4 regions of the Cellulosimicrobium sp. EB106-03-01-XG111 genome follow, and region 1 is predicted to be linked to each of the others. Evidence: riboswitches for the same ligand, from Rfam matches in the RefSeq annotation. Region 1 holds a riboswitch; each other region holds the start of a gene.
The links. A riboswitch is a leader RNA that binds a small molecule or an ion and turns the genes downstream of it on or off. The one in region 1 is predicted to bind thiamine pyrophosphate.

Region 1 (7,668 bases):
CCGTTGCGGCCGTGGCCCGTCGCGAGGTGCAGCCCCGGGACGTCCGTGGGCCCGACGAGCGGGAGGTTGTCCGGGGTCGCCGGGCGGGCCCGCGGCGTCACCTCGACCAGCGCGGCCTCGTCGATCCCCGGCAGGAGGGCACGCGCGTCCCGCAGGAGCGCGAAGACGCCGCCGGCGGTGGCGCGGCGGTCGTCGGGGTTCTCCTCGGTGGTCGCCCCGACGACGACCTCCCGGTGCCCGGCGCGCGGCCCCTCCGGCTCGGCGTCGCGCGGCACGACGTACACCGGCCGGCCCTGTACGAGCCCGCGCACGACGTGCTCCAGCGCGAGGTCCGGGCCCGCGTCGAGCCGCAGCGTCTGTCCCTTCACCGGGCGGGTGGGCACGACGACGCCCGGCACGCCCACCAGCAGGGCGCCCGACTGCCAGCCCGCCGCGACGACGACCGCACCCGCGCGGTGGAGCCGGCCCGCGTCGTCGTGCACGCCGACGACGCGCCCGGCCGGGTCGAGCGCGAGCCGGGTCGCGGCCGCGCGGACGACGCGCGCCCCCGTGGCCGAGCCCGCGCCTGGGGCGTCGCGTCGGCCGAGCGCCGCGAGCAGCGCGGCGTGCGTCGCCCGCGGGTCGACCGCGTGGTCCGCGGGCGCCCACGCGGCCCCGGCGACGCGCGGCCCGAGGTAGGGCTCGCGGCGGCGCGCGTCGGCGACGGTGAGCTCCTGCGACGCGAGACCGTGCACCGCGTGCAGGGCGAGGACGCGACGGAGCAGCGCGAGGTCGTCCGCGTCGTAGGCGAGGGTGAGCGTCCCGGCGGTCCGTAGCCCGACGTCCGCCCCCGTCGCCGCGTGCAGGTCCGCGGCGAACGCGGGCCACGCCGCGGCGGCCGCGAGGTGGAGCCGCAGGGCGGCCTCCTCCCCGAAGTCGGCCTCGGTCACCGGTGCGAGCATCCCCGCGGCGGCGTGGGTCGCGCCCGCGCCCGGCGCCGGGTCGAGCACCGTGACGGTCATGCCCGCGCTCGCCGCACGCCACGCGACGGCGAGGCCGACGATCCCGCCCCCGACGACGACGACGTCGCGTGCCTCGCCGGGCACGGCGGAGCCACCCGCGGACGGGCGGACGGACAGGCTCATGTGCGCTCCCTTCGCTGGCATGACCCAGATCAGGTTCGACGGTCGGCGGCGACGCCCTCTCAGCCCCGTGCGGGGCTCCCGTGCTGTCGGCCACAGTACCTCCTGCGGCGGACGCGCCGGGGCTAGGCTCCCGCGGGTGAGCTCCGAGACCTCCACCACCCCGGCCGCCCTCGCCCCGTCGGCGGCGGACGCCGCACGCGCCCGGCTCGCCGACGCCCGCCTGTACCTCTGCACGGACGCGCGCGAGGAGCGCGGCGACCTCGAGGACTTCCTGCGGGCGGCGCTCGCGGGCGGGGTGGACGTCGTGCAGCTGCGCGACAAGACGCTCGACGTCGCGCGCGAGCTCGAGCTCCAGGAGGTCGTCGCGCGGGTCGCGACGGAGCACGGCGCGCTGTGGGCCGTGAACGACCGGGCGGACGTGGCGTCGGTCACGGGCACACCGGTCGTGCACATGGGTCAGCGCGACCTGCCGGTGCCGGCGGTCCGGGCGCTGCTGGGCGCGGGGCCCGTGCTCGGCCGGTCCACGCACTCGGCCGCGCAGGCGGCCGCGGCGGAGGCCGACCCGGCGGTGGACTACTTCTGCGTGGGCCCGTTGTGGGCGACCCCGACGAAGCCGGGACGGGCCGCCGTCGGCCTCGACCTGCTGCGGGACGTCGCGGCGACCCGGCCCGCGACGCCCTGGTTCGCGATCGGCGGCATCGACGCGGACCGGCTCGACGCGGTCCTCGACGCGGGCGCGACCCGGATCGTGGTGGTGCGCGCGATCACCGGGGCGAGCGACCCGGAGGCCGCCGCCCGCGCCCTGCGCGAGCGGGTCCTGGAGCGCGCCGTCGCGCGCGCCGACGCCTGAGACGCGGGACGAGCCTCGCCGCACGGCGACTATCCTGGACGGGTGACGTCACCCGCCACCGCTCCCGACACCCCCACCACCGCCGAGGTGGCCTCGACCCCGCGGCCCGTGCTCGTCGTCGACTTCGGCGCCCAGTACGCGCAGCTCATCGCGCGCCGCGTGCGCGAGGCCAACGTCTACTCCGAGATCGTGCCGCACACGTTCACGGTCGAGCAGATGCTCGCCAAGGACCCGGCCGCGATCATCCTCTCGGGCGGTCCCTCGTCCGTGTACGCGACGGGTGCCCCGTTCGTCGACCCGGCGCTGTTCGAGGCCGGCGTGCCCGTCATGGGCATCTGCTACGGCTTCCAGGCCATGGCGAAGGCGCTCGGCGGCGAGGTCGCCCAGACGGGCCTGCGCGAGTACGGCGGCACCGAGGTCGAGGTGTGCGCCGCGGGCGTGCTGCTCGACGGCACGCCGCAGAACCAGACCACGTGGATGAGCCACGGCGACGCCGTGCACCGCGCGCCCGAGGGCTTCGAGGTCCTCGCGACGTCGTCCGGCTCGCCGGTCGCCGCGTTCGAGGACCGCGAGCGTCGCCTCTACGGCGTGCAGTGGCACCCCGAGGTCAAGCACTCCGCGCACGGCCAGACCGTGCTGGAGCACTTCCTGTACGACGGCGCGGGCCTCGCCCCCGACTGGACGCCCGGCAACGTCATCGCGGACCAGGTCGCGGCGATCCGCGCCCAGGTGGGCGACGCGCGCGTCATCTGCGCGCTCTCGGGCGGCGTGGACTCCGCCGTCGCCGCGGCGCTCGTGCAGCGCGCGGTGGGCGACCAGCTCACGTGCGTGCACGTCGACCACGGGCTGATGCGCGCGGGCGAGGTCGAGCAGATCGAGCGCGACTTCGTCGCGGCGACGGGCGTCAACCTCGTGATCCGCGACGAGAAGGAGCGGTTCCTCACCGCGCTCGCCGGGCACAGCGACCCGGAGACGAAGCGCAAGATCATCGGCCGCGAGTTCATCCGCGTGTTCGAGGACGCGGCGCGCCAGATCGTCGAGGACGCGGGCGAGGACGGCGCCGAGGTGAAGTTCCTCGTGCAGGGCACCCTCTACCCGGACGTCGTCGAGTCCGGCGGTGGCGAGGGCGCGGCGAACATCAAGAGCCACCACAACGTCGGCGGCCTGCCCGACGACCTCCAGTTCTCGCTCGTCGAGCCGCTGCGCACGCTGTTCAAGGACGAGGTCCGCGCGGTCGGCCGCGAGCTCGGCGTGCCCGAGGAGATCGTCGCGCGGCAGCCGTTCCCGGGCCCGGGGCTGGGTATCCGCATCGTCGGCGAGGTCACGGCGGACCGCCTCGAGACGCTGCGCGCCGCCGACGCGATCGCGCGCGAGGAGCTCACGAAGGCCGGCCTCGACCAGGAGATCTGGCAGTGCCCGGTCGTGCTGCTCGCCGACGTCCGCTCGGTCGGCGTCCAGGGTGACGGCCGCACCTACGGCCACCCGATCGTGCTGCGCCCCGTCTCGTCCGAGGACGCGATGACGGCCGACTGGACGCGCCTGCCCTACGACGTGCTGTCCGTCATCTCGACGCGCATCACCAACGAGGTCTCCGAGGTCAACCGCGTCGTGCTCGATGTGACGAGCAAGCCCCCGGGCACCATCGAGTGGGAGTGACCCCCTAGCGGGACGGGCGGGCCCGACGATCCACGGTGATCGTCGCGGCCCGTTCGTATGCCCGCTCCACGTCGGCGAGCACGCGGGGCCAGCCGGCCGACGACGGCACGTCCCGGTTGTGGGCGATGATCCGGTCGAGCAGGCCGTCCTCGGTCGCGAGCCGCACGAGCGCGTCCGCGAGGCCGGGGTCGTCGTCCGCGACGAGCGCGTCGACGCCGTCGGCGAGGCGCTCCGCGACGCCCGACTGCGAGCGGGTGAGGACCGCCAGCCCGGCGGCCTGGCCCTCGAGCGCGGCGATGCCGAACGCCTCCTCGACGGCGGGCGCGGCGAACACGTCGGCGCGCGCGTAGAGCCGCTGGAGGCCCGTCGCGTCGAGGCGCCCCGGGAGCGACACGACCGACCCCAGCCCGTGCTCCGCGACGAAGCGCCGCGCGTCGGGCAGCTCGGGGCCGTCCCCGGCGAGCGTCACGTGGAGCGCCCCCTCGGGGAGGCGCGCGACGGCGTCGCGCACGACCTCCAGGAACGGCAGCACGCGCTTGCGCGGGGCGAACCGCGTCGCGGCCACGACGTGGACGGCCGCGCCCTCCATGCGGTCGGCACGCTCGGTGCGGGGGACGCGCCACGCGTCGAGGTCGAGGCCGTTGTGCAGCACCACGACCTCGCCCCGGTCGCCGACGATGCGGCGCAGGGGAGCGGCGGTCAGCTCGCTCACGGCCGACCACAGCACGGGCCAGCGGGACCAGCGGACCACGCGGTCGAGCCCGGCGAAGGCGCGCTCCGCGCCGCCCCACACGCTGTGCACGGTGAGGACCGCGGGCAGCCCGGCGCGCACGACCGTGCGCAGCGACGCCTGCGTGGAGGGCGTCAGCACGCCCATGTGCAGGTGCACGACGTCGGGCCGCTCGTCGCGCACGATCCGCGCCACGTGGTGCGGCGCGCGCGGGTGCACGGGGTAGCCGCCCGGGACGCGCGCGGCGAGCCGGTGCACCGTGACGTCGCCGTCCCGCTCGGTCGACACGCCGTGGGCGCCGGGGCGCGCGGGCGTCGTGCAGACGACCGCGACGTCGTGACCGGCGGCCGCCTGCTGCTGCGCGAGCCGCGCGACCTGGGTCTCGATGCCGCCGAGCAGCGGCAGGTAGCAGTCGGTCAGGTGGGTGATGCGCACGGACGGCATCCTCCCATCCCGAACTCGGCGGGCCGTGCGGTCGCCGCCGCGCCTGCCCTGACGTGCGCGCCCGCCCTGAGGTGCGCGTTCGCCGCGCGGTGGGCGTCTCCCGTCGCTACCGTGGGCCCCGTATGGGTGGTTCGACCGTCACGTGACCGGCCCGCACCCGCGGGCCGCCTCGCGCGGGCGGTTGCAGGTGGGTCCTGACGAAGGGGAGAACGCGCCATGTCGAGCACCGTCACCGTCACACCGACGAAGGGGGCACGGGGCATCGGCCTCGTGTCGATCATCGCGGGCATCATCCTTCTCCTCGCGGGCATCGGCACATGGATCGTCGTGTCGAACCAGCTCTCCGCCGAGGAGATCACCGTCTCGGACGACGCGTCGTTCCTCGCGGGGCGCCACGTCAACGGGCCGCTCACCGCGTACGCGCAGGCGGAGGTCATCAACAAGCACGCGCTCGAGGCGAGCGACGGCAAGACCTACGCCGAGCTCGACCAGGACGACCCGACGCGCCAGACCGTCATGACGGCCTCGTTCCTGCGCGCGTCGCTGTTCACCTCCGTCGTGGCGTTCGGGGTGTGCGCCCTCGTCATCGGGCTGGGCATCCTGTTCATCCTCGTCGGCATCGCGCTGCGGCGGCTCGCGGGCGGGCCGAGCGTCGCCGTCGAGACCCCGGGCGGCTACTCGTCGTCGGGCGACCTGTCGGACTCCGGCCGGCACGCCGCGCCTGCGCACGCGTCACCGGGGCACGTCGAGCCGTCGCCGACGGCGCCTCCCGTGCGTCCCGAGCCGACGTCCCCCGGCCGCCCGTCCGCGCTCTCGACCCCCGGCGCCGAGGCCCGCGCGGCCGCACCCGGCACGACCGCGACGCCCGTCGAGCCGACCGGTGCCGCCGGCACGGGCACGCCGAGCGCGCCGGGCTCCTCACCCGCGGCCTCGCCCGACACCCCGACGACGACCACCGGGCCGACCACGCCCGAGCACCGGGCCGACGGCCCGACGCGGCGGGGCGACGAGCCGACCCCCTGACCGTCCCGGCCGCCCGTCCGGGCGCCGAGGACCCGCTCCCACCGGGTCGCACCGGGGAGAGCGTGCGGGGCGGCGTCGCTCGGGCACACCGAGGGCCGTGGCACGACGTGCCACGGCCCTCGGCGTGCCCGGAGGTCCCGGTGCGGCTCAGCCCCGACGGCGTCGTGCGCCGGAGACGATCGACCCGACGACGAGCGTGACACCCGCCGCGGCGAGCACGACGATCGTCGCGAGCCCGAGGTCGACGCGGGCGCCGAGCGCGGCCGCCAGCACCACGACGGCGAAGGCGACGATGACGAAGCCCCACACGATCGTGGCGACGCGCGGGCCGCGCCGCGGGAGCGGGCCGGGGTCCGCGATCCCGCCGAGACCGGTCTGCCCCGCCGCGGACGACGGGCCGGCGCCCGACGTCGTCGGGGGCGCGCCGTGGGACGCCGCCCCGAGGGGCGGCGCACCGACGGGCGGTGTACCGGCAGACGGGGCGTCCCCGGACCGCTTGTCGACCGACGGTCCGTCGACCGACAGCGGGTCGACCGACGGCGCGGTGGGCAGCGGCGTGGTGGCCCCGACGTCGGCGAGCGGCGTCGCGGCCGGGAGCGGCGTCGTCGTGCGGCTGTCGGCCGCGGACGACACGGCCGGGAGCGGGACCGTCGGGCCCGCCGCGGACGCCGGGTGCTCCGTGCGGGCGGGCTCGAACAGCTCGTCCCCGAGCGGCCGCGTCTCGTCGTCGCGGCGGTTCTCGTCGTTCATCAGTCCTCCTCGATCGTGACCTGGCCGGCGCCGACCTCGACCTGCAGCACGAGCAGCGGGTCGTCGCCCGCCTGGACCTCGTCGTTGTCGAACGTCACCGGTTGCGTGCTGACCCCGCCGATCTCCTGGCGGTCGCCGTCGACGTGCCAGCGCGCGTTGCCCGCGAGCACCTGCACCTCGGCGCGGACAGGGACGCCGTCCGGCACGACGACCGTCGCGTCGCCCGCGCCGAGCCGGACGGGGACCTCGACGGGCGAGCCGGCGGTCGCGTCGGAGAGGTCCAGGTCGGACAGGTCGATGCGCGGGTCGCCGAACGACACGCCGAACCCCTGCTCGGCGACGTCGGGGTCGGTGATGCGGTGCGTGCCGTCGGTGACGGTCCGCACGGAGTCGTCGACGAACACGGTGAACGGGGTCGTGCGCCACGCCGAGGCGGGGAGCGCGACGACGAGCAGGACCACCGCGAGCCAGCCGAGGCCGCCGCTCGTCCGCCCGCGCAGGCCGCTCACGACGATCGCGAGCCCGGCGAGGATCCCGCTGAGGCCGGCCCACGTGAGGAACACGGGCCAGGGCAGCTCGCCCTGGCGGTCGATCACCAGGAGCAGCGCCCCGAGCAGGAGGCTCAGCCCGACGACGACGCCGGTCGTCGTGGCACCCGGGCCGCGCGGTCGCGGGGGCTTCGGCGGGCGCGGGGCGCGCGGGGGCTGCGGCGGGCGCGGCGGCTGCGGTCCGCGGCCCTGGGCGGCGGCCCCGTGGTGCCCGAGCGGCGACGTGACGCCCGGCGTGTACGGGGCCCCCGGCGTGTACGGAGCACCGTGCGTGGACGGGGGGAGGGGGGCGGTCGTGCCGTGGGCGGCGGCCGCGTACGGGCTCGCCTCCGCCGACCAGACCGCGTCGTCCTGCGTCCCGACCGGCGCGCCGCCCGCGGGCGTCCCGCCGGGGGCGCCGGGCGTCGTCGGGCCGCCCGGGTACGCCGGGCCGGGGCTGCCCCACGGGGCGTCCGAGGGAGCACCGCTCGTGGGGGTGCCGGGGGGCGCCGTCGGGCCGTGACCCGGGGCGTACGGGCCCTGCGCCGGACCGGCGCCGCCCGG
Region 2 (7,668 bases), on a different contig from region 1:
CGCAAGATCCGCATCTTCATCGGCTGGATCGGCCAGTTCCTCATGGGCCGCGAGCTCGTGTCGCTCGGCTCGCTGCACGACCCGCGCGCGGAGTTCCGCGCCGCGTCCGTCCCGCCCAAGAAGGACGGCGACCCGGTCAAGCAGACCGCGCAGGGCTCGGCGGCCGCGGCGGAGTCCGGTGCGGGCACCGTCGACGCCGACGACCGGACGCCGGCGGCGAAGGCCTCCTGAGGCCGCGGCCGGGCACTGGCCCGGCTGTCGTGCCCGACGACGAGGGGCGAGCCGCGCGTGCGGCTCGCCCCTCGTCGCGTCCGGGTCCCGAGCGGGCGGCCGTCGTGCCGACGGGCCCGGGGAGCCCCGCGCGCGCGGTAGATTCGGCCCGCGCCCCCATGGCCCAACTGGCAGAGGCGGCCGGCTTAAACCCGGCGTGTTCCGGGTTCGAGTCCCGGTGGGGGCACCACGCCGACGGGCGGTCGGCTCCGCGGCGCCAGGGCTCCCCGGGCTAGGACAGCCCCGTCGGGCCCTCCGGCTCGGCCGGGGGAGCGGCCTCCTGGCCGAGGATCACGACGGTGCCGTCCGGGTCCTGCACGCGCGCGACGCGCTCGCCCCACGGTTGGTCCGCGGGCGGCTCCAGGACGGGCACGCCCGCGGCCGCCAGGTGCTCGACGGCGCGGTCGCAGTCGTCGACGTACACCCACAGCACGACGCGGGTGTCCGCCGGAGGCGGGTCGCCCTGCCCGAGCCCGAGCGGTGACCCGCCCACGCGCACGCTCACGTAGACGGGCGGACCGTCGTCGGGGAAGGCGTACTCGACCGTCCCGCGCAGCAGGTCGCGGTAGAAGCCCAGCGACCGGTCGAGATCGGCCACGGTGAGGACGGGGAAGAGGCTGCGGAACACGGTCGCTCCTCGGTGCGCTCGGCGGGTCCTCCCATCGTGCGCCTCGCGTCCCGGGCGCGCTCTCCGTGCCCGGGCCGGCGGGCCTCAGCGCGCGAGCAGCTCCTCGGTCGTCGTGCCCGGCACGGACAGCGTCACGCGCGTGCCCCACGGGTCGTGCACGACGACGGAGCGGCCGTCGTCCGCGTGCTCCAGCCCGCGCGCGCGGAGCCGTGCGACGAGCGCGTCGAGGTCCTCGCGGCCCGGCACCGTGACGGCGACGTCGCCGAGCCCGAGGCTCGCGGCGCGGGGCCCGGCACCCGCGCTGTTCCACACGTTCATCGCGACGTGGTGGTGGTACCCGCCGGCGGACGCGAAGAGCGCCCCGCTGTACCCGGTGAGCGTCGCCTCGAAGCCGACGGCGTCGACGTAGAAGGCGTGGGCGGTCGCGACGTCGCCGACCTGGAGGTGCACGTGGCCGACGCGGCCCGCGAGCGAGGGCCCGGCGTCGAACGTCTCCTGGTCGAGGTGCGTGCGCAGGTAGTCGTTCGGGTCGAGGAACGTCGTCGTCATGAGGATCTGGCCGTGCTCGCGCACCCACGTCTCGCGGGGGCGGTCGGTGTAGAGCTCGACGCCGTTGCCCTCGGGGTCGGTGAAGTAGAACGCCTCGCTGACGAGGTGGTCGCTCGACCCGACGAACGTGCCGCGGCGGTCCTGCGCGGCGCGGTAGACGGTCGCGGCGAGGCTCGGGCCGTCGTCGAACAGGAAGGCCGTGTGGAAGAGGCCGGCCTGGCGCGGGTCGACGGGCGGGAGCCCGGGGGTGTGGACGAGGCGCAGCATGGGCGTGCGCCCGCGGCCCAGCACGCGGTGCACCTCGGCGCCGCGCGACCGCTCCTCGAGCGGGGCGAGCGCGAACGCCCCCGTGTAGTACGAGGTCATGAGCTCGAGGTCGCCCACGCGCAGCGTGACGGCGTCCATGCTCGTGGACGGGGACAGGAGGCGGTCGGTCGGCGCGCCCGGGGTGCTCGTGGTCATGTCTCCTCCAACTTGTTGTCGCTACAACTATATTCCCACACCGCGGCGAGGGCTCCCGCACCGGCGCCGTCCTTGCTAGGGTCGGCGCGAACCACGCGGGGCGTCCCGCCCGGGCCACGGCCCGGGCCGAGGGACTGAGACGAGCGGTACGGCCGCCCGGACCCGTCGAACCTGATCTCGCTAGCACGAGCGGAGGAACGTGGGCATGACGACGCCTGCTGCCATCACCCTGAACCCTGTCCTCGCGGACGACCCGACCGCGCTCGTCCGGCAGGAGGAGACCGGCTTCACCGCCGACCTCGCCCGCCGGTACGCGGACCTCTTCGAGACGTTCTACGACCACCCCTTCCTGGCCGGGCTGCGCGACGGCTCCGTCGAGCCCGCCGCGGTGCGCCACTACGTGGGCCAGGACCACCAGTACCTCACGGCCTACCTGCGCTGCTACGGCCTCGGCATGGCCCTCGCGCCCGACCGGTCGTGGGCGGCCTACTTCCACGACAAGGCCGGCTTCCTCCTCGACGACGAGTCGCACGCGCACCACGCCATGTGCGACTTCCTCGGCCTGACGTACGAGGAGGCGCAGACGCACCGCCTCGCGCCGAGCGCGCAGGCCTACGTCGACCACATGACGGCGGCCGGCCGCGACTCGCTCGGCGTGCTGCTCGCCGCGCTGCTGCCGTGCCCGTGGACCTACATCTGGTCCGCGCGGCGCTTCTGGCTCGGCGAGCGCGAGACGACGCCCGGCGCCCTCGCCGACGACCACCCGCTCGCGGGCTGGTGGCAGTTCTACGCGGCCGAGCGCACCGAGGACGTCCTCACGGACCTGCGCGCGCGCCTCGACGCGCTCGCCGCGGACGCGGGCGAGGCGGAGCGCGCGCGCATGGAGCGCGCGTTCGAGCTGAGCTGCCGCCACGAGATCCGCTTCTGGCAGATGGCCTGGTCGCTCGAGCGCTGGTGACCCGCCCGGCCGGGCGCGCGGCCGGCCGCCGCGCCGTGCGCCCGGCCTTACGCCAGCAGCAGATCCCCACCCGGGTGCCTCGGCACCCGGGTGGGCCGCGGGTAGCGTGATCGCATGGACGCGACGAGCGCGGTGCCGGACGGGGTGCGGGACGCGGTGCCGGACGTGGTGACGCCGCGCCCCCGCTCCCGGGCGGGCGGGCGGGCGGAACCCCTCCTGCGCCACGTCATCGGTGGGATCCTGCGGCGGGCGCGGCTCGCGCAGGGGCGCACGCTCGTCGACGTCGCGGTCGCCGCGCGCGTCTCCACCGCCTACCTGTCCGAGGTGGAGCGCGGGCGCAAGGAGGCGTCGTCCGAGGTCCTCGCCGCCGTCTGCGGCGCCCTCGGCCTGCGGCTCGTCGACCTCGTCGCCCGCACGGGCGAGGAGCTGCGGCCGCTCGCACCCGTCCGCGTGCTGTCCTCCGCGCGGGAGCGGGGTGCCCTCTCCGCGCCGCGGCACGTCGCGCCGGTGGGCGAGCCCGTGCGCGACCTCCCCGTCGCCGAGACCCTGGGCCGTCCGACCGCGCGCGCCGGCGACGTCCTGCTCCTCGCGGCCTGAGCGGGGTCCCACCGCACCGCACCGCGTGTCGTGCGGAGGCCGGGCACCGTGCGCGCCGCTACCGTCGGTCCATGACGGAGCCGCAGACCGCGCACGGCACGGCAGCCCAGGACGCCCCGGCCCTCCAGGACCTCGTCGACGACGCCGCGTTCCTCTCCCACGAGCACCAGCTCCACCTGTCGGACCTCCATGGCGACGACGCCTGGGCCGCCGACATGACCACGGGCGTCTTCACCTTCACCGCGCCCGACGGCGGGACCGCGACGTGCCGCCTCCAGTTCCTCGGTACGGCCGCGCCCGGTCCGGGCACGTGGATGTGGGCGTGGCAGAACGTCAACGGCTTCCCCGACCGCGTGCTCACCGCCGCCGAGAGCGCGCGGCGGACCGGGCTGCGCGAGGCCGCCGAGCCGGAGCTCCCCCTCGCCGAGGACCTCGCCCACCGGCTCGCGCTCGCGGCCAAGGCCGTGACCGGGTCGTTCACCCACTACAGCGCGCCCGTCGGCGGCGGCACGCGCGCGTGGTTCCTCCTGGACGACGCCGACCTCGCCCTGCCCGCGCCGACCGTGCCGCGCGTCGTGCGCACGCTGAGCGAGGGGCTGCTGTCCGTCACGGTCGTCGATCACCGGCGCGCCGTCGCGTCCTACGCGAGCGCGCGCGGCCTGCCGTCCGTCGAGGACGGGACCGGCGCCGTCGTGCTCGACGTGCCCGACGGCACCGTGACCGTGCGGTTCGACGGGCGTGGCCGGATCGCGGGCATCTCCGCGTCGTCCCGACGGCCCACCGCGCCCGAGGCCGCAGCGGCGGAGCCCGTGGTGCCGGATCCCGCCGCGACAGACCCTGCGGTCTCGGCACCGACGGCGCCCGGGCCCACCGTCTCGGAGCCGCCGGCGGACGATCCGGCCGTGCCCGTGCCCGTGCCCGAGCCCGAGCCCGCGGCGCCGGAACCGGCCGCGCCCGAGCCGCCGCCCGTGGAGACGGCTCCCGAGCCGCGCCGCCGGTCGTGGTTCCGGCGACGCGGCTGACGACGCACGGGGTCGCCTCCGCGGGCGGGCGTCACGCCGCCGCGGCGAGCTTGCGCGAGGTGACGACGGCGTCCGCGACGCCGTACTCCACGGCCTGGCGCGCGGTGAGCACGAGGTCGCGGTCCGTGTCGGCACGCAGGCGCTCGACGGTCTGGCCCGTGTGCCGCGCCAGCACCTCCTCCGTCTCGGACCGGATCCGGAGGATCTCCTCGGCCTGGATCGACAGGTCCGAGATCGTGCCCTCCCCGCCGCCCGACGGCTGGTGCAGCAGGACGCGCGAGTGCTCCAGCACGAACCGCTTGCCCGGCGTCCCTGCCGCGAGCAGGACGGCCGCGGCCGAGGCCGCCTGGCCCATGCAGATGGTCGAGACGTCGCACCGGACGAACTGCATCGTGTCGTAGATCGCCATGAGCGCCGTCGCCGAACCGCCCGGGGAGTTGATGTACAGCCCGATCTCCTGGTCCGGGGCGTCCGACTCCAGGTGCAGGAGCTGCGCCATGACGACGTTCGCGACGCCGTCGTCGATCTCCGTGCCGAGGACGACGATGCGCTCCGACAGCAGGCGGGAGAAGACGTCGAACGCGCGCTCGCCCAGCGACGTGCGCTCGACCACGGTCGGGATCGTGTAGCTCGCCATCACAGCCCCACCTTCCGGGCCGCGCGGGCGGGGCGGACGTCGTCGACGCTCTCGACGATCCGGTCGACCATGCCGTACTCGAGCGCCTGCTGCGCGGTGAACCAGCGGTCGCGGTCGGAGTCGTCGGCGATGGTCTCGACGGACTGCCCGGTGCTCTCCGCGAGCAGCCGGTGCATGAGCCCCTTGGTGTACACGAGGTTCTCCGCCTGGATCGCGATGTCGACGGCGGTGCCCCCGATCCCGGCCGACGGCTGGTGCATCATGATCCGCGCGTGCGGCAGCGCGAACCGCTTGCCCGGCGTCCCCGCGCACAGGAGGAACTGGCCCATGCTCGCGGCGAAGCCCATCGCCACGGTCGACACGTCGTTGGGGATGAGCCGCATCGTGTCGTAGATGGCGAGCCCGGCGCTCACCGAGCCGCCGGGGGAGTTGACGTAGAGCGCGACGTCCGCGCGCGGGTCCTCCGCCGAGAGCAGGAGGAGCTGGGCGCACAGGCGGTTCGCGACGGCGTCGTCCACGGCCGTGCCGAGGACGACGATGCGCTGGTGGAGGAGACGCGTCGTGAGCTGGTCGTCGAACGACGAGGCCGCCGGGGCGGCGGCCTCCGCGCGCGAGGTCGGGTGGTGGTCGCCGACGGCGGGTCGGCCGGTCAGGTGCGTGGTCATGCGACCACCCTGCGCCGTGCCGGGTCCCGTGAGGAGGCCGATCTGCCGTCGGCTCATTCGCCGACGGCAGATCGGCCGTCGCCGGGCTATCTGATGGGCCAGTCCCGGTGCTCGACCACGATGCCGCTCGGTGCAGGGCTGATCGTCACGTAGGCCTTGGCCGTGCGCTGGGTCCCGTACGGGTTGCCCAGGATGCACCCGAGGTCGACGTAGCCGCCCGCGCTGAGGTGCTCGGTCCACGTGAAGCTGCCGATGCGGTTCCCGTCGTAGTAGCACGCGAAGGTGTAGGTGCCGGAGGGGAACGTCGCGTTCGCGTTGACGCGGAAGACCGTGCAGACGCTGGTGTTCTGGCAGTCGCCCCACGAGCCGGTGGCCTTCCCCGGCCCACGCGTCACCCAGATGGTCGGCGGGACCGGGCGCGGGTCGGTGCGGTGCGTCGCCCAGCCGCTCCACGCCCCGCAGCCGGCGGCGTTGCACGCCTGCGCCCGGAGGCGGAACGTCTGGTCGTAGTCGCTCCCGACGTCGACCGTCTGCCCCGAGCCGCTGGACCCGCCCTCGATCTGCCAGTTGTAGCGCGAGACGCCGTTGCCGCCGTTCGACGAGGGCGCGGAGATCGAGAAGCGACCCGAGGTCGCGCTCAGTCGGGACACGGACACGCCCGGTTCGCTGGGCTTGCCGTACGCGCTGATGGACCCGGACGCCGGGCTCGACGTGGACGTGCCGCCCTTGTTCGTCGCGGTGACGGTGAACGTGTAGTTCCCGGCGGGGAGGCCGGTGAAGTCGACGGACGTGCCGGTGACGTCCTTCTTCGCGCCCCCGGGCGACGCGGTGACGGTGTACCCCGTGATGGGGCTGCCGTTCGCGTCGGCGGCGCCCCAGGACACGCGCGGGATGCCGCTGTCCTGCCCGCCGCCGCCCACGTTCTGCACGTTCGGCCGGGGCGGAGCCTCGGGGCGCCCGTAGGGGACCACCGCAGCGGACGCCGCGCTCTCCGCCGTCCGGCCCGCCTTGTTCGCGGCCGTCACCGTGAACGTGTACGACGACTCGTTGTCGAGACCCGTCGCCTTGTGGCTCGTCCCCGTGAGGCTGAGCGCGGCGCCGTCGCGGGCCCCGTTCTTGTAGCGCTGCAGGGTGTACCCGCTGATCGCGTCGCCGTTCTCGAACGGAGGCTTCCACGACACGTCGATCGAGCCGCCGTTGAGCGGCGAGTCCGCGGCGCGGACCGCGCTCGGCGTCTCCGGGACGTCCGGCAGGCCCGCCGGGATCTCCTCGGCCGAGTACTCGCCCCAGTCCGAGGGGTCGGGGGCGAGGTTGTTCGCCCGGACGCGGACGCTGTACGCGGTGCCGTTCTCGAGCCCGTTCCACACGTACTGGGTGCCCGAGAGCGCCGTGACCTGAACGGCGCCGCCCTTCGGCGCGGGGGAGATCTCGAGGTCGACCGTCTCGATCGGCGAGCGGTCGGTGTACGTCTTGTTGGTCCAGGTGACCGTGAGCGACTTGTCGCCGAACTCGAGGGTGGGTGCGGCGGGCGGGTCGGGCTTCTCGTCCGGTCGGGCGACGGCGGAGGCCGGGGAGGCGGGTCCGTCGCCGACGGCGTTGGTCGCGTAGACCGTGAAGGTGTACTCGACGTTGTTGGTCAGGCCGTCCAGGGTGCAGGTGGTGGTGCCGCACTCCTTGGTGTAGCCGTTCTGGGAGCGCACGGTGTAGCCGGTGATGTCGGCGCCGTTGTTGTTCGGCGGGTCCCAGGTGAGCACGACCGTCTTGGAGCGGACCTCCACGACCTGCGGGGTCGCGGGCGCCTCGGGCTTGCCCAGGACCTTGAGCTGCACGCGGCCCTCGACCATGCGGTCGGGGTCCTTCGTCGCGTCCTGGATCCGGTA
Region 3 (7,668 bases), on a different contig from region 1:
GAAGAAGGGCGGACCGGGCTGGATCGAGTGGGGCGGCTGCGGCATGGTCAACCCGAACGTGCTGCGGTCCGTCGGGGTCGATCCCGACGAGTACTCGGGCTTCGCGTTCGGCATGGGCATCGAGCGCACGCTCATGCTGCGCCACGGGATCGCGGACATGCACGACATGGTGGAGGGCGACGTGCGCTTCTCCGCCCAGTTCGGAACGGAGATCTGATGCCGTACGTCGCCATCGACTGGCTGGGCGACCACGTCGAGCTGCCCGCGGGGCTCACCGCCGAGCGGCTCGCCGCCGACCTCGTCCGCGTCGGCCTGGAGGAGGAGGCGATCCACGGCGCGGCCGTGACGGGTCCCCTCGTCGTCGGGCGCGTCCTGGAGATGACGCCCGAGCCGCAGAAGAACGGCAAGACGATCAACTGGTGCCTGGTCGACGTCGGGCCGGAGCACAACGCCGCCGAGATCACGGGCGTCGAGCCGGCCGACATGCCGGCGGGCGGCGCGCGCGGGATCGTGTGCGGCGCGCACAACTTCGCGCCGGGCGACCTCGTCGTCGTCGCGCTGCCGGGCTCCGTGCTGCCCGGCCCGTTCCCCATCGCGAGCCGCAAGACGTACGGGCACGTGTCCGACGGCATGATCTGCTCGCAGCGCGAGCTCGGGCTCGGCGAGGACCACGACGGCATCATCGTGCTGCCGCGGCTCGGGTACGCGGCCGAGGACCTCACCCCGGGGCAGGACGCGGTCGCGCTGCTCGGTCTCGGCGACGAGGTGCTCGAGATCAACGTGACGCCCGACCGCGGGTACGCGTTCTCCTACCGCGGCGTCGCGCGCGAGTTCTCGCACTCGACGGGCGCGCGCTTCACGGACCCGGGCCTGCCCGGCTCCCTGCCCGCGCCCCCGCCCGCGGCGACGCCCGACGGCTTCCCCGTCGAGGTCGACGACGCGGCGCCGGTCCACGGCGTCGTCGGGTGCGACCGCTTCGTGACGCGCGTCGTGCGCGGGCTCGACCCCGCTGCGCAGACGCCCGCGTGGATGCAGCGCCGCCTCACGGCGTCGGGCATGCGGCCCATCTCGCTCGCGGTCGACGTGACGAACTACGTCATGCTCGACCTCGGGCAGCCCCTGCACGCGTACGACCTCGAGAAGGTCGCGGCCCCCGTCGTGGTGCGGCGCGCCGCCCCGGGCGAGCGGCTCACGACGCTCGACGACGTGGACCGCGCGCTCGACCCGGAGGACCTGCTCATCACCGACAGCCCCGACGGCGCGCGCGGCGCGCGCGTGCTCGGGCTCGCGGGCGTCATGGGCGGCGCCTCGTCGGAGGTCGGTCCCGAGACGACGGCGGTGCTCGTCGAGGCCGCCCACTTCGACCCCGTGACGGTCGCGCGCACGTCGCGCCGCCACAAGCTGTCGAGCGAGGCGGCGAAGCGGTTCGAGCGCGGGGTGGACCCGCTCCTGCCCGCGGTCGCGGCGCAGCGCGTCGTCGACCTGCTCGTCGAGCTGGGCGGCGGGGCCGCGGACCCGGCCGTCAGCGACCTCGACCGGGTGACCACGCCCACCCCGATCCGCCTGCCCGTCGGCGAGGCCGAGCGCCTCGTCGGCGTGCCGTACACGCTCGAGCAGGTCGTCGGGACGCTCGGGGCGATCGGGTGCACGGTCGACGCGGACGACGCCGCCGCGACGGGCGTGGTCGTCGTGACCCCGCCGTCGTGGCGCCCCGACCTCACCGAGCCGGCCGAGCTGGTCGAGGAGGTCGCGCGCCTCGTCGGGTACGACGAGATCCCGTCGGTGCTCCCCGCGGCGCCCGGCGGGCGCGGGCTCACGCGCGAGCAGCGGGTGCGCCGGTCGGTCGCCCGGGCGCTCGCCGAGCACGGGTTCGTCGAGACGCTGAGCTACCCGTTCGTCGGCGAGGGCGAGCTCGACGCGCTGCGGGTCCCCGCGGACGACGAGCGCCGCCGGGCGCTGCGCCTGCTCAACCCGCTGGCCGACGACCGTCCCCTGATGCGCACGGACGTGCTGAGCACGCTCCTGGAGACCACGCGCCGCAACGTGGGCCGCGGGCTCGGGGACGTCGCCGTGTTCGAGGTCGGGCTCGTGACGCACCCGCGCCCGGGCGCCCCGGCCGCTCCGTCGCTGCCCGGCGGGGTGCGTCCCTCCGACGACGACCTCGCCGCGATCGAGGCCGCGCTCCCCGCGCAGCCGCGCCACGTCGCGGGCGTCCTGGTCGGTCGTCGCGAGCGGGCGGGCTGGTGGGGCCCCGGCCGTCCGGCGGACTGGACGGACGCGCTCGACGCGGCACGCCTGGTCGCGGACCGCGCCGGTCTGCGGGGGCCCGACGCCGTGCGCGTCGTCGCGGACACCGCGCGGGCCCCGTTCCACCCCGGCCGCTGCGCGCGCCTCGAGCTCGCCGACGGGACGGTCGTCGGGCACGCGGGCGAGCTGCACCCCAAGGTGCTGGAGAACGTCGGCCTGCCCGCCCGCTCCGTGGCGTTCGAGCTCGACCTGACGGCGCTCGTCGCCGGTGCGTCGGACGAGCCCGTGCAGGCGACCCCGGTCTCCGGGTTCCCGGCGGCGAAGGAGGACCTCGCGTTCGTCGTCGCCGCCGACGTGCCGGCCGAGGCGCTGCGCGCCGCGGTCGTCGAGGGCGCCGACGAGCTCGCCGAGGAGGTCGCGCTGTTCGACGTCTTCACGGGCGAGCAGGTGGGCGCCGGGCGCAAGTCGCTCGCGTTCTCGCTGCGGCTGCGCGCAGCGGACCGCACCCTCACCGCCGACGACGTCGCGCGGGTCCGGGAGGGCGCCGTGGCCGCCGCGCGCGAGCGCGTCGGGGCGGAGCTGCGCGCATGAGCGGCGCACCGGGGCCGGGCGCGACGCCGGACGTCGCGCCCGCCCGCACCGCGCTCGTCACCGGGGCGTCACGCGGCATCGGCCGCGCGGTCGCCGTCGGGCTCGCCGCGGCCGGCCTCGACGTCGCGCTCCTCGCGCGCGACGCGGGCCGGCTCGCGGGCGTGGCCGACGAGATCGGTGGGCTCGACGGCGCGGGCCGGGCCGTCGTCGTCACGGCGGACGTGACCGACGCGGCGGCGGTGGCCGCGGCCGTCCGCGAGGCCGAGGCCGCGCTCGGGAGCGTGGACCTGCTCGTCAACAACGCGGGCCGGGTCGACGCCGAGGTGCCGCTGTGGGAGGCGGACCCCGACGAGTGGTGGGCCGTCCTGGAGACCAACGTGCGCGGGCCGTTCCTGCTCGCCCGCGCGGTCGTCCCCGGGATGCTCGCGCGCGGCGGCGGCCGCGTCGTCGACCTCAACAGCGGCGCGGGCTCGCACGACATGGACGGCGCGAGCGCGTACAACGCGAGCAAGACGGCGCTCCTGCGCCTCGGGGCGAACCTGCACCGCTCGGGGCACGCGCTCGGGCTGCGGACCTTCGAGGTGTCGCCGGGCGTCGTGCAGACCGACATGACGGCGTCCATGGTCATGCACGAGGGCCGCACGGAGTGGACGCCCGTCGAGCGCACGGTCGAGATGGTCGTCGCCATCGCCCGCGGCGAGCTCGACGCGTTCTCGGGGGCGTTCGTGCGCGTGACGCACGACTCGCCCGAGTCGCTCCGCACGGCCGCCCAGGAGGCTGCCCGGGCGGGCGTCACGCTGCCCGGGCCGGACGGCCGTCGGCTGCGCGTCACGCGCTGGGGCGCCGACGACCCGATGCCGGGAGAGCTCCCCGCCCGCTGAGCGCGCGCACCCCGCACGGCCGACGCCGCCCGACCCCCCGGTCGGGCGGCGTCCGTGCGTCCGGGGCACCGGTCACCGGGGAGCGCACGTGTCCCGGTCGACCCACACGTGCCACAGGCCCCGCTCGGGGTGCTCGTACTCGAAGGCCACGAGGCCGCCCGCGTCGTGCGTGATGACGCCCGTGAGCACGACCCGCCGACCGTCCCGGTCGTAGGTCGTGCAGAAGGCGGGCACCTGCACCGGGACGGGTGCGTCCGGCAGGAAGGGGCGGGTCGCGGGGGCGACGTGCTGGGTCATACCCGGAAAGACGCGCGCACGCGCGTCGTCTCACGCGTCGGGGCGGGTGAAAAGCGCGCGGGTCGCCGCGTAGCATGGCCCGCGACACGGGGTGCCCCGCACCGGGGCTGAGATGAGACCCGTCGAACCTGATCTGGCTCGTACCAGCGAAGGGATGTCCGCGCGATGACGCTCGCCCTGCCCCGGCACACCTCCGACCCGGTCCCCGCCCGCGCGGACCGTGACCGTCGCCCCGACCCGGGCCGCGGGCCCGACCCGGCCCCGTCCCGCCCCCGCGTCCTGTCCGTCGCGGGGACCGACCCGACCGGCGGCGCCGGGATCCAGGCCGACCTCAAGGCGTTCTGCGCGCACGGCGCCTACGGCATGGCCGTCACGACGGCGCTCGTCGCGCAGAACACCCACGGCGTGCGGTCGGTGCACGTCCCCGGGTCGGCGTTCCTGCGCGCGCAGCTCGACGCCGTGTCCGACGACGTCGAGGTCGACGCGGTGAAGATCGGCATGGTGGCGGACGAGGCGAACGCCCGCACGGTCGGGGAGTGGCTCGACGACCTCGCCGCGGCGCGCGCCGCCGCGGGAGGTCCGCGGCCGTGGGTCGTCCTGGACCCGGTGATGGTCGCCACGTCCGGTCACCGCCTCCTCGACGCCGGCGCCGAGCAGGCAGTGCGCGACCTCGCGGCGCGCGCGGACGTCGTCACGCCGAACCTGCCCGAGCTCGCCGTCCTCGGCGGGCGGGAGCCCGCGACGACGTGGGACGACGCCCTGCGCCAGGCGACGTCGTACGCGGCGGCGAGCGGGGCCGTCGTGCTGCTCAAGGGCGGGCACCTCACCGGGCGCACGTCGCCCGACGCGCTCGTCGTCCCCGCGCCCGGGCCGACGTCGGGTCGCGTGCCGGGGGCGGCCACGGTCACGACGTTCGACGCCGCGCGCGTCGACACGCCCCACACCCACGGCACCGGGTGCTCGCTCTCGGCGGCGCTCGCGGCGCTGCGCCCGCAGCGCGCGAGCTGGGAGGAGGCCGCGCGCGAGGCGAAGGAGTGGCTCACGGGCGCGCTGCGCGCGGGCGCCGCGCTGCGGGTGGGGACCGGCCGCGGGCCCGTCGACCACCTGCACCGCTCGGCGCCCGTGCCGGAGGGCTGAGGCTGCGCGAGGTCGGCCCGAGCTGCGCCCGGTCGGGCTCGGGGCCGAGCCGGACGGGCGCGGCCCGCGGGACGCGCTCAGCCGGCGGGGCGGCTCGCTGCGCGGTCGGCACCGGTGTCGGGGGCGACGGCGGCCAGCGCGTCGCGGAGCACCGCGAGCGTCGCGCGCGCGACGGCGAGGCGCTGCGCGGGCGGGGCGTCCGCGGGCCGCGTGGTCACCTTGGCGCCGACGAGCGGGACGGGACCAGCCGCGGCGAGGAACTCGCGCACCTCGGCCGGGCCCAGCATCGTCTCGTCCGGGCCGGGGAGCGCGGGGTCCGGGCCGTGGGGCGGCACGTGCGCGTCCGCCCACGGAGCGCCCCACCGGCCCGGGCTCCCGCTGGCACCCGAGAGCATCGCGCTCGCGAGGAGGCCCGCGGCGGCGGCCGCCCGTGCGTGCTCGACGGGCGTGGCGGCGCTGCGCCCCTCGATGGCGGACCGGCCCCAGTTGAGCCCCACGTGCAGCGGGTGGCCGGTGTCCCGGGCGGCGCGCGCGACGGCGGCGATCTCGTCGTCGAGCGCGAGGAACCCCTTCTCCGCGACGCCCCACGGTCGCGGCGCGTCGCAGTGCTCCACCACGAGCGGCAGCCCGGCGGGCGCGACGGCGGCCAGCTCGGTGAGGCTGCGCGCGAGCGCCGCGCCGGACCCGCGGCCGGGACCGGGCGCGGACTGGAGCTCGACCGCGACGACGCGTCGCCGACCCTCCGCCTCGGCGAGCCGGGTCACGGCCGCGAGGACGCGCGCGACGCCGTCGACCGCCGCGCGCCGGCCCTCCTCGTCGTCGGACGCGAGGCCGTAGGCGCGGTCGGCCGCGGCGCGGCGGGCCGTCGCGGCGACCGTCGTCGGCAGCAGCACCCAGTGCGGCGGCAGCGCGGCTGCGGTCGTCGCGAGCGCGTGCGTGTCGTCCGGGTCGACGGGGTGCTCGAGGCCGTCGAGGCCGTCCTCGTCGAGGGCGGCGTACCAGCCGCCCGGGTCGGGGACGCCCGCGAGGGCGTAGGCACCGAGCAGGGTCAGGGGGCGGTCGTGCAGGTTGGTCATCGGTCCTCGTCGGTCGTGGTGGGGAACGGTCGGGCTCGTCAGGCGCGGGCGACGTCCTGGTCGGTGGTGGCGTACTCGCACGTGTAGCCCGGCGTGACCCAGCGCCACCGTGTCTCGACGTCCTGCACCGCGACGCCCGCGGGCCGGTCGGCGACGCACGCGTCGGCCTGCTGGCGCACCGCCGCGGTCACGTAGTAGACGACGAACACCGCGGTGAGCAGCACGGCGAGCACGGTCGCGGTGCGGCGCAGCGCGGGGGAGGGGCCGCCGTCGGAGCCGTCCTCCTCGCCCGGGCGCGGCGGCACCCAGTCCCAGCTCACGCGGTGCCGGTCGAGGTGCCGGTCGAGGCGCCGGTCGTGGTGCGGGCCGTGGTGCCGGCCGCGCCGTCCGCCCCGGCGGGCAGGAGCAGCACCTTGCCGGTGGTCGCGCGGCCCTCGAGCGCGCGGTGGGCGTCGGCGGCGTCGGCGAGCGGGAACGTCGCGCCGACGCGCACGCGCAGCGTGCCGCCCGCGACCGCGCCGAGCACCTCGGTCGCGCGCTCAACGAGCTCCGCGCGCGTCGCCGTGTGGTCGGCGAGCTTGGGCCGCGTGAGGAACAGCGAGCCGCCCGCGTTGAGGCGCTGCGGGTCGAACGGGGGGACCTGCCCGGACGAGCCGCCGTAGAGGACGAGCGTGCCGCGCCGGCGCAGCGACGCGAGCGACGCGTCGAACGTGTCCTTGCCGACCGAGTCGTACACCGCCGCGACGCCCTCGCCGCCCGTGAGGCCGCGCACGACCTCCGGCAGCTCGGCCGTGAGGTCGGCGAACGCCGTGTACTGGATCGCGTGCTCGGCGCCCGCGCCGCGGGACAGCTCCGCCTTCTCGGGGGTCGAGACCGTGGAGATCACGTGCGCCCCCCGCGCCACGAGCATCTGGGTCAGGAGCAGCCCGACGCCGCCCGCGCCCGCGTGCACGAGGACGCGGTCGCCCGGACGCACGCGGTACGACGACGTGCACAGGTAGTGCGCGGTGAGCCCCTGGAGCGCGACGGCGGTCGCGTCCTCGAGCGAGACGGCGTCCGGCACGAGGAGAGCCTGCTCGGCGTCCACGACGACGAGGTCCGCGTACGACCCCGGCGCCTCGGTCCACACGACGCGGTCCCCGACGGCGAACCCCTCGACCCCCTCGCCCACCTCGGCGACGACCCCTGCCCCCTCGCTCCCGACGACGTGCGGGTACTCCATCGCGTACACGCCGGAGCGCTTGTACGTGTCGATGAAGTTCACGCCCGCCACCGCGGACCGGACGAGGAGCTGCCCCGGACCCGGCGACGGGTCGGGCAGCTCGGTGTGCTCGAGGACCTCGGGGCCGCCCGCCGCGCGGGCCACGATCGCGTGCATGCCCCCAGCCTAGGGTCGTGCGGCGGTCAGGGTCGCCCGTCCCCGGCGACCTTCGCGTGCA
Region 4 (7,668 bases), on a different contig from region 1:
GGGTGCTGCGCACGGAACCCGGGCCCGGCGGGACCGACGCGCTGTCGCCGCAGCCGACGCTCGACGACGTCGAGCGGCTCGTCGTGGAGGCGCGCGACGCGGGCGGCGTGGTGACCTACGAGCGGACCGGGTCCGCCGACGTCCCGCCGACGGTCGCGGTCGCGGCGTTCCGCGTCGCGCAGGAGGGGCTGACGAACGCCCGGCGGCACGCGCCGGGCGGCCCGGTGACACTCCGCGTCGTCGCCCGGGCGGGCGAGGTCCGGGTCACGGTGTCCGACGCCGGCCCGCGCCGCGTCCCCGTCGGCGCGGGCGGTGCGGGGGCAGGGGGCGCCGCGGGCGGTGCCGACGCAGCGAGCGGCTCGGGCGCCGGCTCCGGCACCGGCCTGGTCGGCCTGCGCGAGCGCGTCGACCTGCTCGGCGGGACCCTCGACGCGGGCGCCCACGGCGCGGGGTTCGTGCTCGACGTGCGGCTACCGTGGGACGCGTGACGGAGCAGGGTGGGCGCGGGGACGCCCCGCGCGGGAGCGGCCACCACGACGCCGGGGCGGTCCCCCGGGACACCGCGCGCACCCGCCTGGTGATCGTCGACGACGACGCGCTGGTCCGCGCCGGGCTGCGCCTCATGCTCGACGGCGCGCACGGCATCGAGGTCGTCGGCGAGGCCGCCGACGGCGCGGAGGTGGCGACCGTGCTCGACGCGCACCCGACCGACGTCGTGCTCATGGACCTGCGGATGCCGCGCGTCGACGGGATCGAGGCCACGCGGCGCGTGCGGTCACGGCCGGACGCACCGGCCGTCGTCGTGCTCACGACGTTCGACACGGACGAGGAGGTCGTCGGCGCCCTGCACGCCGGGGCGTCCGGCTACCTGCTCAAGGACATGCCGCCGGAGCGGATCGTCGCCGCCGTGCGCGCTGCCGCGACGGGTGAGCCCGTGCTGTCGCCGGAGATCGCGCGGCGTCTCATGACGTCGGTCGCCGACGCGGGCGGCCAGCGCGAGCGGGCCCGGGCCGCGCTCGACGCGCTCACCGGGCGCGAGCGCGACGTCGCGGTCGAGCTCGGCCGCGGCGCGACGAACGCGGACATCGCCGCGCGCCTGTTCCTCAGCGTCCCGACGGTCAAGGCCCACGTGTCGAACGTGCTGCTCAAGCTCGGGCTGGAGAACCGCACGCAGGTCGCGCTGCTCGTCCACGCCGCGGGCCTCGACTGACCGTCAGTCGCCCGGCCACTCCCCCGTCCAGCGCTCGAACGCGCGCGCCCCGCCGCGGTCGATGAGCGCCTTCACGACCGCGTAGACCGCGCCCTGCAGGAGCGCGGCGAGCACGATCTCCTTGAGCGGGTACTCCGACTGCAGGGGTGTCGGGGCGTCCTTGCGGTGGCCGGGCGAGACCCGCTTGTAGATCTGCTTGAACACCTGCCCGGCGACGAGCCCGCCCACGACGGAGCTGACGATGCCGACGGGGCGGTACAGGATCTTCGCGGACTTGCTGCCGTTCTTCTCCGGGGGGTGGTCACCGGTCGTCACGTCGTCCATCCCCCGACGCTAGGTCGGCTGCGGCGCTCTCGCTCGTCGCACGGCCCGGGCGGCCCGCCGGGGGGCGCCAGGCCGGATGTCAGGCCGGGACGTCAGGCCGGGACGACGGCGCACCCCGCCGGGTCGACGACGACCCGCACCCGGTCGCCTGGCTCGACGACCGACGGGGCGCCTGCGAGCGCCACGAGCCGGGCGGGCGCACCGCCGTCGGCGCCGGGCAGGTCGACGTCGACGGTCACCTCGACCGCACCGCGGCGGAAGACGCTCCCGACCACCGTCGCGTCCCACGCGTCGTCCGACGCCGGCACGCCCTCGGTCGTGAGGCGCAGGCCGCGCGGGCCGACCGCGAGCAGGTTCGCGGGCCCGTGCGGGACGAACGCCTGGTAGCCGAGGAACTCCGCGACGCGGCGCGACGCGGGCGCGCGCCAGAGGTCCTCGGGCGGCGCGACCTGGAGGAGCCGGCCCGCGTCCATGACGGCGACGCGGTCGGCGACGGTGAACGCCTCGTCGTGGTCGTGGGTGACGAAGACGGCCGTCGTGCCGGTGGCGCGCAGGGCCTCACGCAGGTCGAGCGCGAGGCGCTCGCGCAGCCCGCGGTCGAGCGCGGAGAGCGGCTCGTCGAGCAGGAGCAGCCGGGGGCGCGGCGCGAGCGACCGCGCGAGCGCGACGCGCTGGCGCTCGCCCCCGCTGAGCGTCGCGACCGCGCGCCGCTCGTACCCGGCGAGCCCGACGACGTCGAGCAGCTCGGACACGCGCGCGTCGCGCTCGGCGCGCGACAGCCCCGCGATCCCGTACGCGACGTTGCCCGCGACGTCGCGGTGCGGGAAGAGCTGGCCCTCCTGGAACATGAGCCCGAACCCGCGACGGTGCACGGGGACGCCCGTGAGGTCGCGGCCGTCCCACGCCACGGCGCCCGCCGCGACCGGCTCGAGCCCGGCGACGGCGCGCAGCAGGCTCGACTTGCCGCACCCGCTCGGCCCGAGCAGGGCGAGCACCTCGCCGGGCGCGACGTCGAGCGTGACGCCCGCGACCGCCGTCGTGCCGGGGTCCGTGCTCGCTCCCCCGGCGCCGCGCCCGCCGTACCGCACGACGACGTCGCGCACCGCGAGCCCGGCGGCCTCCCCGGGGCCGGGGCGCGACGGCTCCGGCGCGCCGGTGCACGCGGGGGCGGGGTCGGTCTGCACCATCAGAACTCTCCTCCGGGTCGGTCGCCGCGCAACCGCTCGGCGAGCAGCATCACGGTCGCGGTGAGCAGCGCGAGCACGACGCTCGCCGCGAGCGCCATGCCGTAGTTCTCGGCGCCCGGGCGGCCGATGAGCCGGAAGATCACGACCGGCAGGGTCGCGCTGTCCGGGCGGGCGAGGAACGACGTCGCACCGAACTCCCCGAGCGAGACGGCGAACGCGAACCCGACCGCCAGCCCGAGCGACCGGGCGGCGATCGGGCCGTCGACCGTGCGGAAGACGCGCCCGGGCGCGGCGCCGAGGGTCGCGGCGGCCTCGCGCAGCCGCGGGTCGATGGCGCGCAGCGTCGGCAGGACCGTGCGCACGACGAGCGGCGTCGCGACGACCGCCTGCGCGATCGGCACGAGGAGCCCCGACGTGCGGAGGTCGACGTCGAGGCCGAGCGGCCGGTCGAGCGTGACGAGGAAGCCGAAGCCGACCGTCACCGCGGAGACCCCGAGCGGCAGCATGAACACCGAGTCGAGCACCGAGATCGCGCGCCGACCCCCGCGCGAGCGCGGGCGCCGGGACACGACGAGCGCCACGAGTCCGCCGATCACGACGGCCAGCACGGTCGCGAGCGCGGCGGTGCGCAGCGAGTTGCCCGCCGCCTCCCACACGGTGACGGACAGGGCGTTGCGCCCGCCCGTGGTGCCGAGGTTCGCGTAGTTGTCGAGGCCCCAGCCGCCGCCCGGGACGCGGAACGAGCGCACCACGAGCGTGCCGAGCGGGAGCCCGACGAGCACGACGACCACGGCCGCGGTGAGCGCGGCAGGCGCGAGGTCGCCCGTCGGACGGCCGTCGCGCCGCAGGCGCAGGGGGTGCGCGGACGACGCCGAGGACGACAGGTTCAGGGCCCGCTCGCGCCGGGCCCGCGTGCGGTTCGCGACCGTGAGCGCCGCCGCGACGACCACGAGCTGCACGACCGACAGCACCGCGGCGGTGCGCAGGTCGAGGAACTGGGTCGTCTGGATCCAGATCTCCGTCTCGATGGTCCCGTAGCGGATGCCGCCGAGCACGAGCACGACGCCGAACGCCGTCGCGCAGAAGAGGAAGACGATCGACGCGGCGCTCGTGATCGCGGGCGTCAGCGCCGGGAGCGTGACGGTGCGGAACGCGCGCCACGGCGTCGCGCCGAGGGCGCGCGCGGCCTGCTCGGCGCGCGGGTCGAGGTGCTCCCAGAGCCCGCCGACCGTGCGCACCACCACGGAGTAGTTGAAGAACACGAGCGCGACGACGATCGCCGCGAACGTCTCGTCGAGCCGCAGGAACCCGAGCGGGCCGCCCTGCACGAGCAGGGACCGGAACGCGACGCCGACGACGACGGTCGGCAGCACGAACGGGACCGTGACGAGCGCGCGCACGACCCGCCGTCCGGGGAACCGGCACCGGTACAGCACGTACGCGCCGGGCACGCCGAGCAGCAGCGACAGCGCCGTGCCGAGCACGGCCTGCCAGAGCGTGAGGCCGACGATCCGCCACGTGCGGGGCTCGGAGAAGACCTCCGCGAACCCCGAGAGGTCGAGGCCGCCGTCGTCCCCGACGAACCCGCGCGCCACGAGCGTGACGACCGGCCAGGCGAAGAACACCCCGAGGAACGCGAGCGGCACCGCCGCCGCCAGACCCCACAGCACCCCGCGCCCGACACCGCCCCGCCGGACCCCCCGACCCCTCACCACGGCTCTCCCTCGCGCGACCACGGCTCTCCCCCGCGAGGTAGAGCCGTGGTCGCTCGTGGACCGGGGGTCAGTCGACGACCGTCGCCGTCCATGCCTTGATCCACTCGTCGCGGTGCGCCGAGACGTCGGCGGGCGCGACCTCGAAGGGCTCGTCGGCGAGCGGCGCGAACTCGGCCCAGCCGTCGGGCAGCGCGACGGAGTCGTCGGCCGGGTACATGTACATCTGGTCGGCGACGTCGGCCTGGAACGTCTCGCTCACGAGGAAGTCGAGGAGCTGCTGCGCGCCCTCGGGGTTCTTCGCGTTCGCGAGCACGCCCGCGTACTCGACCTGGCGGAAGCACGTGTCGAGCAGCGCGCCCGTGGTCGACGCGGAGCCGTCCTCGGTGAGCGTGAACGCGGGCGACGTCGAGTACGACAGCACGAGCGGGCGCGGGCCTGCGCCCTCCGAGCCGGAGAAGTCCACGTAGTACGCGTCGGACCAGCCGTCGACGACCTTCACGCCGTTGGCGCGCAGGTCCGCCCAGTAGTCCTCCCAGCCGTCCTCGCCGAACGCCCCGACGGTCGCGAGGAGGAACGCGAGGCCCGGCGACGACGTCGCGGGGTTGGTCACGACGAGGAGGTCCCGGTACTCCGGCTTCGCCAGGTCCTCGAGCGTCACGGGCTCGGGGATGCCCGCGTCGGCGAACCACGCGTGGTCCACGTTGACGCACACGTCCCCGAGGTCGACGGCGGTGAGCTCGCCGCCGTCGCCGACCGCGTACGACGCCGCGGACTCCGAGACGCCCGCGGGCGTGTACGGCTCGAGGACGCCCTCGTCGACGGCGCGCGACGCGAAGGTGTTGTCGATCCCGAACACGACGTCGCCGAGCGGCGAGTCCTTCGTGAGGATCAGCTGGTTCACCAGCGCGCCGCCGTCGCCGGGCGCGACCTGCTCGACCGTGAGCCCGCTCTCCTCCTCGAACGCGGCGAGCACGTCGTCGCTCACCGCGAAGGAGTCGTGGGTCACCAGGGTGACGGTGCCCCCGCTGCCCGACGACGCGTCGTCGCCCCCGGCGCCGTCGCCACCCGAGCAGGCCGCGAGGGCGAGGAGCGCGAGCGTCGCGCCCACGCCGGTCGCGAGGGCCCGGCCGCGGCGGGCGACGGTGGTCGTGTGCTGCATGTGTCCTCCCTGGACGTTCAGGAGGGGTCCACCGGCCCGACGAGCCGCGCGCCGGGTGGGCGCGACGGACCGCGCGAGCAGGTGATCGAGATTCCCGACTTCCTCCACCGGTGCTAACCGGATCAGGTTCGAGGGTCTGCGGTGGTCCGCACTCTCAGCTCCTCCAGGAGCTCCCCTGTCGTTCACCGCGAGCCTACACCGGCCCCTCACCCGGAGAGTCCCCTGAGAGAACCCTGAGCACCGGAGACCGCGGACCAGGGACGGTTCGGGGCCCGTCCCCGATGCCGCGGGCACGCGCGCCGCGGGAGGGTCGGTACGGCCGCCGGGAGCCCCGGCGGCCACCACAGGACGACGCCGCCCGGCGAGCCACGACGCTCCCGCGCAGCGGCACGACGAGAGGACGGACGAGGACGTGACGACGACAGGCGCGGCACGGCGGAGCACCCCGCACGAGGGCCCGCCCGCTGAGGGCGCTGAGGGCGCTGCGCGACCCGCGATCGCGACCGCGCGCGGGCTGGTGAAGACGTACGGGCGCGGCGAGGCCGCGGTGCGTGCGCTCGACGGCGTGGACGTGGACGTCGAGAAGGGTCGGCTGACGGCGATCATGGGCCCGTCCGGGTCCGGGAAGTCCACGCTCCTGCACTGCCTCGCGGGGCTCGACTCCCCCACGGCTGGGACCGTCGTCGTCGACGGCGAGACCGTCTCCGCGATGAGCGAGCGCCGGCTGACGCGCCTGCGGCGCACGCGCCTGGGGTTCGTCTTCCAGTCGTTCAACCTCGTGCCGACGCTCACGGCGGAGGAGAACATCGTGCTGCCGCTCGCGATCGCCCGGCGCCCCGTCGACCGGGAGTGGTTCGACCGCGTGGTCGACGCCGTGGGCCTGCGCCCCCGGCTGGGGCACCGGCCCGCCGAGCTGTCGGGCGGGCAGCAGCAGCGGGTCGCGTGCGCGCGGGCGCTGGTGTCGCGGCCCGCGATCGTGCTCGCGGACGAGCCGACGGGGAACCTCGACTCGCGCGCCGCCGCGGAGGTCCTGGGCTTCCTGCGCGCGTCCGTGGACGACCTCGGCCAGTCCGTCGCGATGGTCACGCACGACCCGACCGCGGCGTCGTACGCCCACCGGGTGCTCTTCCTCGCGGACGGCCGCCTCGTGACCGAGCTCCACGACCCCACGCCCCAGGCGGTCCTCGACACGCTGGGCTCCCTCACGCCCGCCGCGCCGGCCCCGGCGCACGCCGCCCCGGCAGCGACGACGGCGGCTGCCCGATGATGGGCCGGATCGCGCTGCGCGGCGTGCGCGCGCACGGCGCGCAGCTCGTCCTCTCGGTCCTCGCCGTGACGATCGGCGTCGCGTTCGTGACCGGCACGTTCGCGCTGCGCGCGATGCTCGCGACCACGTTCGACGGCATCGTCGCCTCGTCGGTCCAGGCGGACGCATACGTGCGCGGCGCGTCGTCGGCCGGGGACGCGCTGATGTCGGCGTCGGCCCAGGTCGGCGGTGCGCGCAGCCTCGTCCCGGCGGACCTGGCGCGCGACCTCGGCGCGCGCGACGACGTCGCGCTCGCTCTCCCCGAGGTGAGCGGTCCCGCCGTGCTCGTGGGCGCGGACGGGACCGCGGTCCTCAGCAGCCAGGCGCCGAGCATCGCCGTCGCCTACGATCCCCGCGACCCGGGCCCCCAGGTGGTGGACGGCCGCGCGCCGCGCGACGGCGGCGAGGTCGCGCTCGAGTCGGCGACGCTCGCGGCGTCGGGCCTCGCGGTGGGCGGCACGACCGACGTCGTGCTCGGCGACGCCGTGCGGCCCGTGCGCGTGGTCGGCGAGGTCTCGCTGTCCGCGCCGATGGCGGGCGCGACGATCGTCCTGCTCGACGCGGGGACGGCCGCCACGACGTACGCGCCCGACGGCCTCGTCCCGTCGGTCGCCCTGTACGCGGCCGACGGCGTCTCCCCCGAGGCGCTGCGCGACGCCGTCGCGACCGCGCTCCCCGCGGGCGCCGAGGCGCTGACGGGCGCCGAGCTGCGGGACGAGACGAGCGACGCGATCGCCGACCAGCTCGGGTTCGTGTCGACGTTCCTG

Region 2: another riboswitch for thiamine pyrophosphate. It lies ahead of AC3WT4_RS11685 (TenA family protein); the one in region 1 lies ahead of thiO (glycine oxidase ThiO).
Region 3: another riboswitch for thiamine pyrophosphate. It lies ahead of thiD (bifunctional hydroxymethylpyrimidine kinase/phosphomethylpyrimidine kinase); the one in region 1 lies ahead of thiO (glycine oxidase ThiO).
Region 4: another riboswitch for thiamine pyrophosphate. It lies ahead of AC3WT4_RS01750 (thiamine ABC transporter substrate-binding protein); the one in region 1 lies ahead of thiO (glycine oxidase ThiO).

The regions. Positions count from the first base shown of each region.
Region 1 covers NZ_JBYTEQ010000007.1:205,135-212,802, forward strand. The annotation lists gene thiO (glycine oxidase ThiO) at 1-1,124, opposite strand, end outside; TPP riboswitch at 1,114-1,216, opposite strand; gene thiE (thiamine phosphate synthase) at 1,261-1,974, shown strand; gene guaA (glutamine-hydrolyzing GMP synthase) at 2,017-3,630, shown strand; gene AC3WT4_RS09195 (glycosyltransferase family 4 protein) at 3,635-4,795, opposite strand; gene AC3WT4_RS09200 (hypothetical protein) at 5,021-5,827, shown strand; gene AC3WT4_RS09205 (hypothetical protein) at 5,975-6,577, opposite strand; gene AC3WT4_RS09210 (PspC domain-containing protein) at 6,577-7,668, opposite strand, start outside.
Region 2 covers NZ_JBYTEQ010000013.1:37,414-45,081, reverse strand. The annotation lists gene AC3WT4_RS11705 (NAD(P)/FAD-dependent oxidoreductase) at 1-231, shown strand, start outside; tRNA gene AC3WT4_RS11700 (tRNA-Leu) at 384-460, shown strand; gene AC3WT4_RS11695 (VOC family protein) at 503-898, opposite strand; gene AC3WT4_RS11690 (VOC family protein) at 983-1,909, opposite strand; TPP riboswitch at 1,996-2,124, shown strand; gene AC3WT4_RS11685 (TenA family protein) at 2,115-2,867, shown strand; gene AC3WT4_RS11680 (helix-turn-helix domain-containing protein) at 2,982-3,464, shown strand; gene AC3WT4_RS11675 (DUF6882 domain-containing protein) at 3,536-4,486, shown strand; gene AC3WT4_RS11670 (ATP-dependent Clp protease proteolytic subunit) at 4,518-5,123, opposite strand; gene AC3WT4_RS11665 (ClpP family protease) at 5,123-5,788, opposite strand; gene AC3WT4_RS11660 (Ig-like domain-containing protein) at 5,875-7,668, opposite strand, start outside.
Region 3 covers NZ_JBYTEQ010000009.1:174,252-181,919, forward strand. The annotation lists gene pheS (phenylalanine--tRNA ligase subunit alpha) at 1-217, shown strand, start outside; gene pheT (phenylalanine--tRNA ligase subunit beta) at 217-2,838, shown strand; gene AC3WT4_RS10365 (SDR family oxidoreductase) at 2,835-3,719, shown strand; gene AC3WT4_RS10370 (hypothetical protein) at 3,792-4,016, opposite strand; TPP riboswitch at 4,094-4,188, shown strand; gene thiD (bifunctional hydroxymethylpyrimidine kinase/phosphomethylpyrimidine kinase) at 4,182-5,153, shown strand; gene AC3WT4_RS10380 (DUF4862 family protein) at 5,231-6,229, opposite strand; gene AC3WT4_RS10385 (hypothetical protein) at 6,268-6,549, opposite strand; gene AC3WT4_RS10390 (quinone oxidoreductase family protein) at 6,546-7,607, opposite strand; gene AC3WT4_RS10395 (FadR/GntR family transcriptional regulator) at 7,634-7,668, opposite strand, start outside.
Region 4 covers NZ_JBYTEQ010000001.1:395,198-402,865, reverse strand. The annotation lists gene AC3WT4_RS01775 (sensor histidine kinase) at 1-488, shown strand, start outside; gene AC3WT4_RS01770 (response regulator) at 578-1,210, shown strand; gene AC3WT4_RS01765 (DUF4235 domain-containing protein) at 1,214-1,534, opposite strand; gene AC3WT4_RS01760 (ABC transporter ATP-binding protein) at 1,627-2,721, opposite strand; gene AC3WT4_RS01755 (ABC transporter permease) at 2,721-4,391, opposite strand; gene AC3WT4_RS01750 (thiamine ABC transporter substrate-binding protein) at 4,504-5,595, opposite strand; TPP riboswitch at 5,678-5,782, opposite strand; gene AC3WT4_RS01745 (ABC transporter ATP-binding protein) at 6,092-6,862, shown strand; gene AC3WT4_RS01740 (ABC transporter permease) at 6,859-7,668, shown strand, end outside.